Regions from separate parts of the Faecalibacterium taiwanense genome, predicted to be linked through region 1. Evidence: predicted binding sites of a transcription regulator. Region 1 holds the regulator's gene; each other region holds the start of a gene.
The links. The regulator HrcA, encoded in region 1, represses chaperone genes, less so after heat shock. The targets are predictions, from matches to a motif close to TGTTAGCACTCNNNNNNNNNGAGTGCTAACA.
Positions count from the first base shown of each region.

Region 2: the regulator HrcA is predicted to act here: its motif matches at 1,554-1,584, upstream of clpB (ATP-dependent chaperone ClpB).
Region 3: the regulator HrcA is predicted to act here: its motif matches at 2,492-2,522, upstream of PXT33_RS06190 (Hsp20/alpha crystallin family protein).

Region 1 covers NZ_CP155552.1:353,652-358,125, reverse strand. The annotation lists gene dnaK (molecular chaperone DnaK) at 1-1,321, opposite strand, end outside; gene PXT33_RS01630 (nucleotide exchange factor GrpE) at 1,423-2,052, opposite strand; gene hrcA (heat-inducible transcriptional repressor HrcA) at 2,049-3,122, opposite strand; gene PXT33_RS01620 (stage V sporulation T C-terminal domain-containing protein) at 3,310-3,852, opposite strand; gene PXT33_RS01615 (aminoacetone oxidase family FAD-binding enzyme) at 4,080-4,474, shown strand, end outside.
Region 2 covers NZ_CP155552.1:514,546-519,019, forward strand. The annotation lists gene PXT33_RS02435 (DegV family protein) at 24-926, shown strand; gene clpB (ATP-dependent chaperone ClpB) at 1,742-4,354, shown strand.
Region 3 covers NZ_CP155552.1:1,208,815-1,213,288, forward strand. The annotation lists gene PXT33_RS06175 (SLC13 family permease) at 1-882, opposite strand, end outside; gene PXT33_RS06180 (threonine/serine exporter family protein) at 1,006-1,464, opposite strand; gene PXT33_RS06185 (threonine/serine exporter family protein) at 1,461-2,231, opposite strand; gene PXT33_RS06190 (Hsp20/alpha crystallin family protein) at 2,657-3,127, shown strand; gene PXT33_RS06195 (oxaloacetate decarboxylase) at 3,470-3,598, opposite strand; gene PXT33_RS06200 (sodium ion-translocating decarboxylase subunit beta) at 3,612-4,474, opposite strand, start outside.

The DNA.
Region 1 (4,474 bases):
GCACACCACGGGGAGCCGGAGCGATGCCGTCCAGATGGAAGACACCCAGGCTCTTGTTGTCGCGTGCGAACTCACGCTCGCCCTGCAGAACGTTGACCTCAACAGAGGGCTGGTTGTCTGCAGCGGTGGAGAACACCTGACTCTTGTGGGTGGGGATGGTGGTATTGCGGTCGATGATCTTGGTGCACACGCCGCCCAGAGTTTCAATGCCCAAGCTCAGCGGGGTGACATCCAGCAGCAGCAGACCCTTGACATCGCCCTGCAGCACGCCGCCCTGAATAGCAGCGCCCACAGCCACGCACTCATCGGGATTGATGCCCTTGAAGGGCTCGCAGTTCAGTTCCTTCTTGACTGCATCGTAGACAGCGGGGATACGGGTGGAACCACCGACCATCAGGACCTTCTTCAGGTCAGAGGGACGCAGGCCTGCATCCTGCAGAGCCTTGCGGACGGGGCCCATGGTGCGATCGACCAGATCCGCGGTCAGCTCGTTGAACTTTGCGCGGGTCAGGGTCATATCCAAGTGCTTGGGGCCGGTAGCATCGGCAGTGATGAAGGGCAGGTTGATCTGGCTGCTCATTGCGCTGGACAGCTCGATCTTTGCCTTCTCAGCAGCTTCCTTCAAACGCTGCGCGGCCATCTTGTCCTTACGCAGGTCGATGCCGTTCTCGGTCTGGAAGGCATCTGCCATCCAGTTGATGATGCGCTCATCGAAGTCATCGCCGCCCAGATGGGTATCACCGTTGGTGGCCAGAACTTCGGTAACGCCGTCGCCCATCTCGATGATGGACACATCGAAGGTGCCGCCGCCCAGATCGTAGACCATGATCTTCTGGTCTTCTTCCTTATCGATGCCATATGCCAGAGAAGCGGCAGTAGGCTCGTTGATGATACGCTTGACGTTCAGGCCTGCAATGGTGCCTGCGTCCTTGGTAGCCTGACGCTGGCTGTCGTTGAAGTATGCAGGAACGGTAATGACAGCCTCGGTAACAGGCTCGCCCAGATAAGCCTCGGCATCAGCCTTCAGCTTCTGCAGGATCATAGCGCTGACCTGCTGGGGAGTGTACTCCTTGCCATTCAGGGTCACCTTGTGGTCGGTGCCCATGAAGCGCTTGATGGAAGCGACGGTGTTCTCGGGGTTGGTGATGGCCTGACGCTTTGCGACCTGACCCACCAGACGATCGCCGGTCTTGGTAAAGCCGACCACAGACGGGGTGGTGCGTGCACCCTCAGAGTTTGCGATAACAACGGGCTCGCCGCCCTCCATGACAGCCACGCAGCTGTTGGTAGTACCAAGATCGATACCAATGATCTTACTCATAATGAAAACTCCTCTCGAAAGAACAACTCTTATTGTTTATGTGATGCTCAAATGTTGCTAAGCGGATGTTATATTCAAAACCCTTTCGGGTTTCTGCTTTGTTATTCGGCCACTACAACGGTCGCATGGCGGACGATCTTATCGCCCAGCTTGTAGCCCTTCTGGTAGACCGTGATGACGGTGCCGCTCTCCTGTCCGTCCGGGGCGGGGATCTGCTGCACTGCGTTCATGAAGTTGGGGTCAAAGGGCTTGCCCAGCGCCTCGATCTCCTCCACATGGAGGGCATCCAGCGCCTTGGCGGCCTTGTCCAGCGTCATGGTCACGCCCTTTTTGTAGTTCTCGTCGGTGGTGGGGGCATTTGCTGCCATCTCCAGCGTATCCAGAATGGGAATGATCTGGTTCACCGCAAAGGAAATGCCATCGTTGAACTTCTGGTCGGCTTCGCGAGTGGAGCGCTTGCGGTAGTTCTCGTACTCCGCTGCCATGCGCAGCAGCTGGTCTTTGGCCTGTGCAGCGTTGGCTTCGGCCGCGTCCAGCTTTGCCTTTACGGCTTCCAGCTCACGGGCCTTCTTGTTGAACCAGCCGCCATCCTTCTTCTTGTCATCCTTCGGGTCGGCAGCTTCAGCAGCAGGTTCCTGTTCGGGTGCTGCCTGCTGGGCCTTTTCCTCGGGAGCCGTTTCGGGCTGCTCCGCTTCTTGAGCCGGAGCCGTCTTTTTTGCTTCTTCGCTCATTCCAGATCCTCCTTATAGATCACAGTCCGCCGGGGTACGGCAGCCTGTGGGGTGTCTTTTCGTTTGCCGCTCATGCCCTCGCCCAGCTGGTCTGCAAAGTAATGCAGCAGCGGCATCAGCTTCTGGAAGGGCATCCGGGTGGGGCCGATCAATGCAATGGAGCCCCACAGGCCTCCGCCCACCAGATACCGGTCGCTCACGATGCACAGGCCCGGGATCTGCGGTTCCAGATCCTCGCCCAGCAGCACGCTCTCACTGCGTTCTGCCGGAGGTGCGATCAGGCCAGCGGCCTGCTCCTCGTCGTTCAGCAGTGTGAGGATGTCGCCCACCTTGCCGTCCAGCTGGGGCCAGTCCAGCAGGTACTGCTCGCCGCCCAGAAATACGTGGGGCTTGACGGAATCCTGCAGGATGGCAGCCGCCGCGCTGATGACAGGCACCAGCTCCGGGTCGATCTGGCTGCACAGCTCTGCCAGCAGCCGGGTGGAAAGATCCACCGGCGCTACAAAGGTAAGGTTGCGGTTGAGCAGTGCGGCAAGTGCTGCCGCATTCTCGCGGGAAAGACCGGTGCGCACCCGTGCCACACGGGTACGAACGTAACCGGCCGTGGTAACGGCCAGCACAGCCGCTGCGCTGCGGCCCACCTGAACCACTTCATAGTGGGCGATGCACAGATCCTCGGCACACGGGGTGCTGATGGCGGCGGTGCAGCCGCTGATGGCGGCCAGCGCCTTGGCGGCACCTGCGGCCAGCTTTTCCGGCTCGTGGTCAAGGCTTGCGAACACCGCATCCACACGGGCGCGGCTCACACGATCCAGCGGCTGATCGTCGGTCAGCAGATTATCAAGGTAGTAACGGTAGCCCTTGGCACTGGGCACACGGCCCGCGCTGGTGTGGGGCTGCTCCAGCAGACCCAGCTTTGTCAGCGCCGCCATCTCATTGCGAAGCGTTGCGCTGGAAACTGCCATGTCAAAGTAGTTTGCCAGCACGCTGCTGCCAACGGGCTCGCCTTCGAGACCATACAGCGCCACGATCGCCTGCAAGACTCGCTGCTTGCGTGCATCCATCGTCATAGCGCCTGCCTCCTTTTTGCGTTCGCTTTGTTTGTTTAGCACTCCTTGTTCCTGAGTGCTAAGACCATTATAGCCAATTTTCCGGTGCTGTCAAGCCCCTTGGAAAAATGTTTTAAAAGATTCATAATTCTGTCATAAACGAAGAAAGCGCCCTCCTTATTATAAGGAAAGCGCTCCGGCATGTTCTTTACTCTTCCATCTGCCTTGCCAGAAATGCCGCTGCCACATTCACGGCCTTGAGCTGGGCGGCATCCGGCGTGGCCGTGCGGTCTTCGGTCAGCAGGGCCACCACGCCGGTCACATCGCCTGCCGCAATGATGGGTGCGGCACACAGCACTGCTCGGGGCGAGCCTTCGCAGGGCAGGATGCACTTTTCGGCAATGCCCTCGCTCTGGTACAACCTGCGGCCATCCATCAGCTTTTCCAGCGGCTGGCTGATGCTGCGGTCGGCCAGCTCCCGCCGGCCGGAGCCGCTCACCGTAAGGATGCGGTCACGGTCGGCCACCAGTGCGGTCAGCGCAAAGCTTTTGCTGAGCACCTCGGTATACTGGGCCGCCACTGCGTTCATCTCGCCAATGGGCGAATACTTTTTAAAGATCACCTCGCCGTCGCCTGTGGTGAAGATCTCCAGCGGGTCGCCGCGGCGGATGCGCTGGGTGCGGCGGATCTCCTTGGGGATCACCACCCGGCCCAGCTCGTCGATGCGGCGCACGATTCCTGTTGCTTTCATGTTTTTGCTCCTCCGTTTCCTTAAAAATGCCTGCAGCACTAGTATCTGTCAGGCCGGGCCATTTATACCTGCTGCCCCCGCGCAAAAAGACCTGCACGGAAAGCTGCCTCTTCGTTGCGTTTCCGGCAGGGTTCTGCTACAATGATACAAAAAGCCGTTTTCATAAGCACAGCACCCCGCTTATGAAGACAGATCCTAAAATTCTACTGAGAAAGGCAGGTGTCCGGATGCCGAACATCCTCATTCTGGGCGGCGGTGCCGCCGGTCTTACAGCCGCGCTGGCGGCGGCACAAAGTGCCCCCGCTGCACAGGTCATTGTGCTGGAGCGCAACCCGAAGCCGGGCAAAAAGCTGCTTGCCACCGGCAATGGCCGCTGCAATCTGGATAACACCGGCATTGCACCGGAGCTGTATTTCACTGCCGACCCGGCAGCACTTCGTCCGCTGCTGGATGCCGTAAATACCGCCGACCCGCTGCGCTGGTTCCATGCGCTGGGGCTTTACACCCGCACCGACGAGGCGGGCCGGGTGTATCCGTACTCCAATCAGGCGGCGGACGTGCTGGCCCTGCTGGAGCATCACCTTGCGCAGCACCATGTGCAGCTGCGCACCGGCTGCACCGT
Region 2 (4,474 bases), 160 kb from region 1:
ATTCAGAAAAGGAAGCGTCACAGATGTTTGATATCATTACCGACAGCGCATGCGACCTGACGCTGGACACTGCCAAACAGCTCCAAATCGAGGTCGTGCCCTTCTATGTCTCGCTGGACGGCGAGCACTACCGCAAAGAAGGCAAGGAGATCGCCGTGCGGGACTTCTACCAGTTCATGGTGGACAACCCTTCGGCCTACCCCAAAACCAGCCTTGCTTCCATTGAGGACTTTGAGCAGGCATTCCGTGCCCATGCTGCTGCTGGCCGGGATGTGCTGTGTCTGGTGTTCACCAGCAAGATGAGCGGCTGTGTGGGCAGCGCCCGCAATGCCCGGGATCTGGTGCTGGAAGATTTCCCCGATGCACGCATTGAGGTCATTGACAGCGCGGCGGCTACCGTTACCGAGTCCACCATGGTGGAAAACGCCGTGGCCATGCGGGACGCAGGCTGCACGCTGGACGAGACCGTGACATGGCTGGAAGCAGAGAAAGCTACCAACCAGATCTTCTTCACGGTAGGCAATCTGGACTATCTCATTAAGGGCGGCCGCATTGGCAAGGTGACGGGCCGTGCAGCCAACATGCTGGGCATCAAGCCGATGATCCTGTTCAAGGATGGCGAGATCTTCTCCGGCGGCGTGGCACGCGGCCGACAGAAGAGCTTTGAAAAAGCGCTGGAACAGCTGATGAACTATCTGGATGCCCACGGCGGCACCCCGGACGACTACCGCATCACCGTAGGCTACGGCTACGACGAAGAGGAAGGCAAGCGCCTGTGGATGCAGACCCGCGCGGCCCTGCGTGCAAAGTACCCCGGCGCACAGTGCGAAGTGGGCCTGTTGCAGATCGGCTGCACCATTGCCGTGCACACCGGCCCCTATGCGCTGGGCATGGGCGTGATGCGCCGCTGGAAAAAGCAGGGCTGAGATCACATTATATGAATTTTTGAACTCCAGAAAATCTATGGATTTTTTGGGGTTCTTTTTTTAGAGCAATGCTTCCCATACAGAGCGTATTCGAGTGGAACAGATTTCTTGACTTTTATGCAATTCTTCTCCACCGGATAAGTTCTCTTTTGCGTGCCAAAAGAGAACCAGAAAGGACGGCGGTGCCCGCAGGGCATGAAAGCCCCAGTGGGGCTTTTAAGCCGCAGACCGGTTTGCGCAGCAAATGCCGCGTGTTCAGCGCGGCAAGGTCTCCGCTACTTTCGAGGCGCGGGAGGCGGCGGGTTGCGGCTCCCTGCGTCTGCTTCGTGCCTTGCGTGGCACTCGCATCCTGCAGGCCGCTGCCCCAACAGCTCCTCCCTGTTTCGGCCGCTGGCCGCGGTCGTCGCCGTTGCAAACTAAGGGCTGCTCGCCCTTAATAATCCCAAAGCGGATGGGCTCCATACAAAAAATCCAAGTCGCTGCGCTAGAGGATTTTTTGTGTTGCGCCGATTTTAAGTCGCTTACGCGACGAACGGTATGGCAAGGCTGCGTGTTTTTTCTAGCAAAAATTATGATTTGCAAACTTTTTATGAACCCTATTGACAAAGTGGGAAAACAGGAGTATAGTTTTAGCAGTCGAACAGATAGAGTGCTAAAACGAGTAAAACCAGTTCGGCAGGAGGTGCTTGAAACCGTGAAACAACTGAAGAATAGCCGCTGCTTCCCGTTCGGCAGCATCTCTGCACCGGGCTTTTAGCAGATGACTATCGTGTCCGCTAAAATAAACCTTCCGGTATGAATGGAGGCTTGACTTTATGAATACCAATCAATATACACAGAAAACGCTGGAGGCTCTGCAGGCTGCGCAACAGCTGGCTGTGGAGTACCAGCACAATCAATTGGAACCTGAACATCTGCTGCACGCCCTCGCTTCGCAGGAGCAGGGCCTGATCCCGCAGCTGCTGCAGAAGCTGAATGTTGATCCCGGCAGCTTTTCTGCCGCCGTGGCTGAAAAGCTTTCGGCTTTGCCCCGGGTCTCCGGCTCCGGCCGTGACCCCGACAAGGTCTATATCTCGCAGGCTGCCGATAAGGTGCTCAGCGCCGCCGCCCGAGAAGCCAAGGCCATGAAGGACGACTATATCAGCGTGGAGCATGTGTTCCTGGGTCTGCTGGACGAGCAGACCCAGAACACCACCGAGTTGTTCCGTGCGTTCAGCATCACGAAAGATAAGTTCCTGCAGCAGCTCACAGCAGTGCGCGGCAACCAGCGCGTCACCAACGACAATCCCGAGGAGACCTACAACGCCCTGCAGAAGTATGGTCAGGATCTGGTAGACCTTGCCCGCAAGCAGAAACTGGACCCCGTCATCGGCCGTGATCAGGAGATCCGCAACGTGATCCGCATCCTGTCCCGTAAGACCAAGAACAACCCCTGCCTGATCGGTGAGCCCGGCGTTGGCAAAACCGCCATTGCAGAGGGCCTTGCACAGCGGATCGTGCGCGGCGATGTGCCCGAAAACCTGAAGGACCGCATCGTGTTCAGTCTGGACATGGGCGCTCTGGTGGCCGGTGCAAAGTACCGCGGCGAGTTCGAGGAGCGCTTGAAGAGCGTGCTGAACGAGGTGAAGAAGAGCGAGGGCAAGATCATCCTCTTCATCGATGAGCTGCACACCATCGTGGGTGCCGGCAAGACCGATGGCGCCATGGACGCAGGCAACCTGCTCAAGCCCATGCTGGCCCGGGGCGAGCTGCACTGCATCGGTGCCACCACGCTGGACGAGTACCGCCAGTATATCGAGAAAGACCCCGCTCTGGAGCGCCGCTTCCAGCCGGTACAGGTGGATGAGCCCACCGTGGAGGACACCATCTCCATCCTGCGCGGCCTGAAGGAACGCTACGAGGTGTTCCACGGCGTGAAGATCAACGACAGCGCCCTGATCGCCGCTGCCACCCTTTCCGACCGCTATATCACGGATCGTTTCCTGCCGGATAAGGCCATCGACCTTGTGGATGAAGCCTGCGCCATGATCAAGACCGAGATGGACAGCATGCCCAGCGAGATGGACGATCTGGCCCACCGCATCACCCAGCTGCAGATCGAGCAGGTGAGCCTGAAAAAGGAGACCGATGCCCTGAGCCAGAGCCGCCTGAAGGATCTGGAAAAGGAGCTGGCCGAGCTGCAGGACAAGTTCCGCAGCATGAAGGCAAAGTGGGAGAACGAGAAGAACGCCATCGGCAAGGTGCAATCCCTGCGTGAGCAGATCGAGCAGACCAATGCCGACATTGAAAAGGCTCAGCGCGAGTACGACCTGAACAAGGCTGCTGAGCTGAAATACGGCAAGCTGCCCCAGCTGCAGAAACAGCTGGAAGAGGAAGAGAAGATCGCCGCCGCCAAGAAGGAGGACAGCCTGCTGCGTGACCGCGTGACCGATGAGGAGATCGCCCGCATCGTGGCCCGCTGGACCGGCATCCCGGTGGAGAAACTGGTGGAGGGTGAGCGCGAGAAGCTGCTGCATCTGGACGATGTGCTGCACCAGCGGGTCATCGGTCAGGACGAGGCTGTGACCAAGGTGAGCGAGGCCATCCTGCGCAGCCGCGCCGGTATCGCCAACCCCAACCGCCCCATCGGCAGCTTCCTGTTCCTCGGCCCCACCGGCGTTGGCAAGACTGAGCTGGCCAAGGCACTGGCACAGGCCCTGTTTGACGACGAGCGCAACATGGTGCGAATCGATATGACCGAGTATATGGAGAAGTTCAGCGTCAGCCGTCTGATTGGCGCGCCTCCGGGATACGTCGGTTACGAAGAGGGCGGCCAGCTGACTGAGGCTGTGCGCCGCAAGCCCTACAGCGTGGTGCTGTTCGATGAGGTGGAAAAAGCCCACCCCGATGTGTTCAACATCCTGCTGCAGGTGCTGGACGATGGCCGCATCACCGACAGTCAGGGCCGCACCGTGGACTTCAAGAACACGGTCATCATCCTCACCTCCAATCTGGGCAGCGACATCATCCTGAACGATCTGGAGCAGCGCCGTGCCAACGGCTCCAACGAGCTGAGCGAGGAAGCAAAGCACCAGATCGACCAGCTGCTGAAGAGCAAGTTCCGCCCCGAATTTCTGAACCGTCTGGATGAGATCGTCTACTACAAGAGCCTGACCAAGGACGAGATGCGCAGGATCGTGGATCTGCAGCTGCAGAATCTGCGCAAGCGCATGGACGAGGGCAAGCACCTCAAGCTGGAGGTCACCACCGCTGCCAAGGACTTCATCATCGATTCTGCTTACGACAGCGTCTATGGTGCACGTCCCATCAAGCGGTTCATCCAGAGCCGCGTGGAGACCCTGATCGCCAAGGCCATCATTCAGGGCAGCTATACCGAGGGCAACACCCTGACGGTAGACTGCGAGAATGGCGCTTTGACCCTGCGATAATGTAAATTTTACCTGTTCTGTACGGACTTTGCGGCAAGAAAGCTTGCACCACCGTACAGAATATGGTATGATTACAAATAACATTGATGTGCTTTTCATCGCGGAACAGCAACGATGGGG
Region 3 (4,474 bases), 860 kb from region 1:
AGCAAGAACCGCCACAAGAACTTCCCGGCCGGTCAGAAACTCCTGCAGCCAGCCGGAAAAGGCCGGAATGCGCCCCAGATTGCCAATGAAGATGAAAAAAGCCACAAAGGTCAAAAGCAGGGAATAGTCCACTGCCCGTAAGGTGTGCGGGTCTGCAAAAAGGGCGCAGACGAGTACAGCGACAAAGGCAATGCCATAAGGCAACACCCGGATCACGGACAGCAGGCAAACGGCAAACAGAACCAGATACAGCAGGATGATCTTCTGATCTCCCTGAGATGCAGAAGAAGAAACAAGCTCGTCCACGGAGAGGGCGGCAGAGGCTTTCCGGCAGACCAGCGCTGCCCAAGCCAGCAGCAGGAGCAGAGAGACCAGGGTGTAGGGCAGCATAAGAAGAACAAATTCCCCGGTGCTCATGCCGCTTTTTCCGTAAAGATAGAGGTTCTGCGGGTTGCCGATGGGGGTCAGCATACTGCCAAGGTTTGCCGCAATGGTCTGCATACAGACCACCGGGATCAGAAGGGAGCGGCGGACATCCGCTCCCAGACGGCTCAGGACCACGAACGTAAAGGGAACGAAGGTCAGCAGGGAAACATCGTTGGTGATGAACATGCTTCCGAAAAAGCACAGCCCGACCAGTACCAGCGTCAGCTGAAAGGTGCTGTGGGTACGGGACAGCAATGCCCGGCCCAGTCCATCAAAAAAGCCCTGCCGCCGCAGCCCGGCCATGACCGTCATCAGGGAAAACAAAATCGCCAGCGTGCGCAGGTTGATGTAGCCGAGATACTGCGCATCCGGCAGAACAAAGAAGGCGGAGACAACGGCCAGCACAGCGGCTGCGGTGAGGACCGTTTCCTGCTGAATGAATTGTTTGAGTTTCATAGAGACACATCCTTGTAATTGTAAAGGCAGCCCTGCTGCGGTGCCGGACGGCCTTTTTCCGTATTTCAGAGCAGCAGCTCAAACGACCCGATCATCAGGGGCATTCTTCAATGTGGAAGATCGCTACTTTCCCGAAGAACGGATTGCAAGTGCGTGCAGCTTCCGGCTCAAATCGGCCAGGCACCATGCGATTGCCATACCGCCGGCAATTCCAAGAGCGGCCAGAAAGGTCTGCTCTCCGAAATGCTCTGCAGCAGACAAATCATTGGAGACGACTGCGTTCATGCAGTAGTAGAGGGTGCTTCCGGGAATGAGGGGAATGGCAGCAGTGATGAAGAAAGGCGTAGAGGGTGCATTGCAGCATCGGGCAAGAATTTCGGCATACAGAGCGGCACAGAAACCGGCCAACAGATTGGCAAGAAAGACGCTGTGCAGGGTGTTGGCGGCAAGAAGATAAGCCAGCCATGCCAGAAGTCCGCCTACACCGGCGGCGAGTAAGTAGCGCCGGTTCAGATTGAAGATCAGTCCGAAACCGACCGAACCAAGGGCAGCACTGAGCAACTGCGAAAAAACCTGTATCATGCGGAAATTCCTCCCATCAACCAGATGGCGGCCATCATGCCGAGTGCAAGGGTGGCGGCCATCAGAATGGCTTCCACCAGTCGAAGAGAGCCGGAAATAATGTCCCCAAGTAAGATGTCCCGGATGGAATTTGTCAGCATGATGCCGGGAATCAGCAGCATGATGATACCAATCAGAACTTTATCGGCATGAAACTGCATCCCAAAGCGGCAGAGCAGCAGAGTGGAGACACCGCTGAGAAATGATGCTATAAACTGAAATTCTACGCCATTCATACAAAAAGGCGAGAGATAGCGCTCCATCCAGCAAATCAGAACGGCAATGCCGCCGGCCAGCAGGCCGTCCCAGAGATTTCCACCAAAGAAGATGGCAAAACTGGAAGCAGCCAACACACTGCCGGCAAGATGCAGTCTTGGGTCCGGATGCTGTGCCAGAATGGCATTCAGCTGGCGCTGAAACTCTTCTATGGAAGGAGGCGCTGTGCAGATACGGCGGCTGAGCGCATTGAGCTTTTCCAATGTCAGCAGGTCATTGCTGGCAGCGTGACGCAGGCGGCGGGTCTCGGTCTGCGGCGGCAGCGAGGGCATGGTAAGCGTGACCACGATGCTGGATGTGATCACGAATACATTCACATCTTCTGCCCCATAGGCGATTGCGATCCGGTTCAAAGTGTCCTCAACGCGGAATACTTCTGCGCCGCTGTTTTGTAAAGCTTCGCCCATTCGGACCAGAATGTGGAGAAAATGACTGATCTCGGTCTCTTCCACAATATCACGCTCTTTTCATCTCGGTTTCTACATTATTATAGCGGGTGGACCGGCAGAACGCAAGACGCTGCAAGGACAGAGAGACTTTTTGATAACTGCATTGTTTACGCGGGCAATGGATCGCCTGGTTCTGAAAAAACGGCTTGCATCCGTTCTGTCACAGCGAAAGACTACGATTGGAGAAGAAAAAATTGAATCCAGTGCAAACGATTTTGCCGAGAATTGCATGAAATATTATAAAAGTATTATTCTTTTGTGAATTTTAGCACTCTACTATTGACACTGCTAATAAACAGTGTTATAACAGTGGCGTGCTCAGGAGAAAGGGGCATGAGGGAACCGCAAGGCTCCCGGGAAGACTCCGCTTCTGATGCACGATCTTGATTTTATGCCCGACCCGAACGCCGGGATTGGAGGGTTGTTTTATGTTTATGCCTGCTGTTTTCCATGAAAATCTGTTCGATGATTTCTTTGATCCGTTCTGGAACGACGGTGCGCTGGAGCGTGCAATGAATCGTGAAGAGCGTGAGACCTTCGGCAAGCGCGGCGCAAACATGATGAAAACCGATGTGAAGCAGACCGCCGATGGCAACTATGATGTGGCTGTTGACCTGCCCGGCTGCAAGAAGGAAGACGTTCAGATGGAGCTGAGTGACGGCTACCTGACCATTCAGGCCGTCCGCAACCACTCCAATGACGAGAAGGACAACAATGGCCGTTATCTGCGCCGTGAGACCTTCTCCGGTACCTGTGCCCGCAGCTTCTATGTGGGTGATGCCGTGAAGAAGGAGGACATCCACGCAAAGTTCGAGGATGGCATCCTGCACATCGTACTGCCCGCACCGCAGCAGCAGAAGGCTCTGCCTGCGAATCCCAATCTCATTGAAATCGAATAACGTTTGTGCATCGGTGTGAGGAACACCGGCGCATAGAACCAACCCTCGGAGAACCGTAAAAAGCTCTTCGGGGGTTTTTGTATTCTGACATCTTTTCGGAAGTGAAAAAGCGTGGTACCCACAACACCGACACGCAAGAGGACGCAGCAGTCAATCTTTTTGAAACCGCCGTCAAACACGCATAAAAGCGAAAAGAACCCGCTTTCAACATCAAATTGAAGTGAAAGCGGGTTCTTTATTGAAGTGACACCAAGTTGTCACAAAATCACAGTTTTAGAAGGCCTGTGCATCATATTTATAGCGATATTTCGCCGTAAATTCGTTTCTACTTGATGGGGTGAATTATTTCCGACTTGTCAGCCGGTTGAGCAGCATCACAGCCAGGACAATAACACCAATGACGAGAAGAATGCCGACCATGCCGATGAGCATCATGGGCAGGGTGGTCATCCACGAAGAAAGATGAAGCATAAGTGTACCTCCGTTAAGCCATCAGGGTCAGAATCAGGCCGCCTGCAATGACGGATGCGATCTGCCCCGAAACGTTGACGCTGATGGAGTACATCAGCAGGAAATTCTGGTTATCTTCTTCCAATCCCATCTTGTTGACCACACGGCCGCTCATGGGGAAGGCGGAGATGCCGGCTGCACCGATCATCGGGTTCAGTTTTTTGCCTTCGGGCAGGAACAGGTTCAGCAGCTTTGCAAACAGCACGCCGCCTGCGGTATCAAAAACGAAGGCTACCAGACCCAGTGCAAGGATGAGCAGGGTATCGGGCCGGACAAACTTGTCAGCGGTCATCTGTCCGGCCACGGTCAGGCCCAGCACGATGGTGATGAGGTTTGCCAGCACATTCTGCGCGGTTTCGCTGAGGGCGTTCAGTACGCCGCACTCCCGCAGCAGGTTGCCGAACATCAGAAAACCAACTAGAGCTACACTGGCAGGAGCTACCATACCGGCAATGATGGTTACCACAATGGGGAACAGAATCTTCGTCAGCTGGCTGACATTGCCCTTTTCATAGGGCATCCGGATGCGGCGGTCCTTCTGGGTGGTCAGCAGTTTAATGACCGGCGGCTGCACGATGGGCACCAGAGCCATGTAACTGTACGCTGCCACCATGATGGCACCAAGGTACTGGGAGTTGAGGGTGTTAGCTACAAAAATGGCGGTGGGACCGTCCGCTGCACCAATGACAGCGATGGAAGCAGCATCCTTCAAATCAAAGAAGAAGCCTGCCAGAAACAGGGTGAAGAAAATACCAAACTGCGCTGCGGCACCAAAGAGCATGAGCCACGGTTTTTCCAGCAGGGGGCCAAAGTCGATCATAGCACCAATGCCGATGA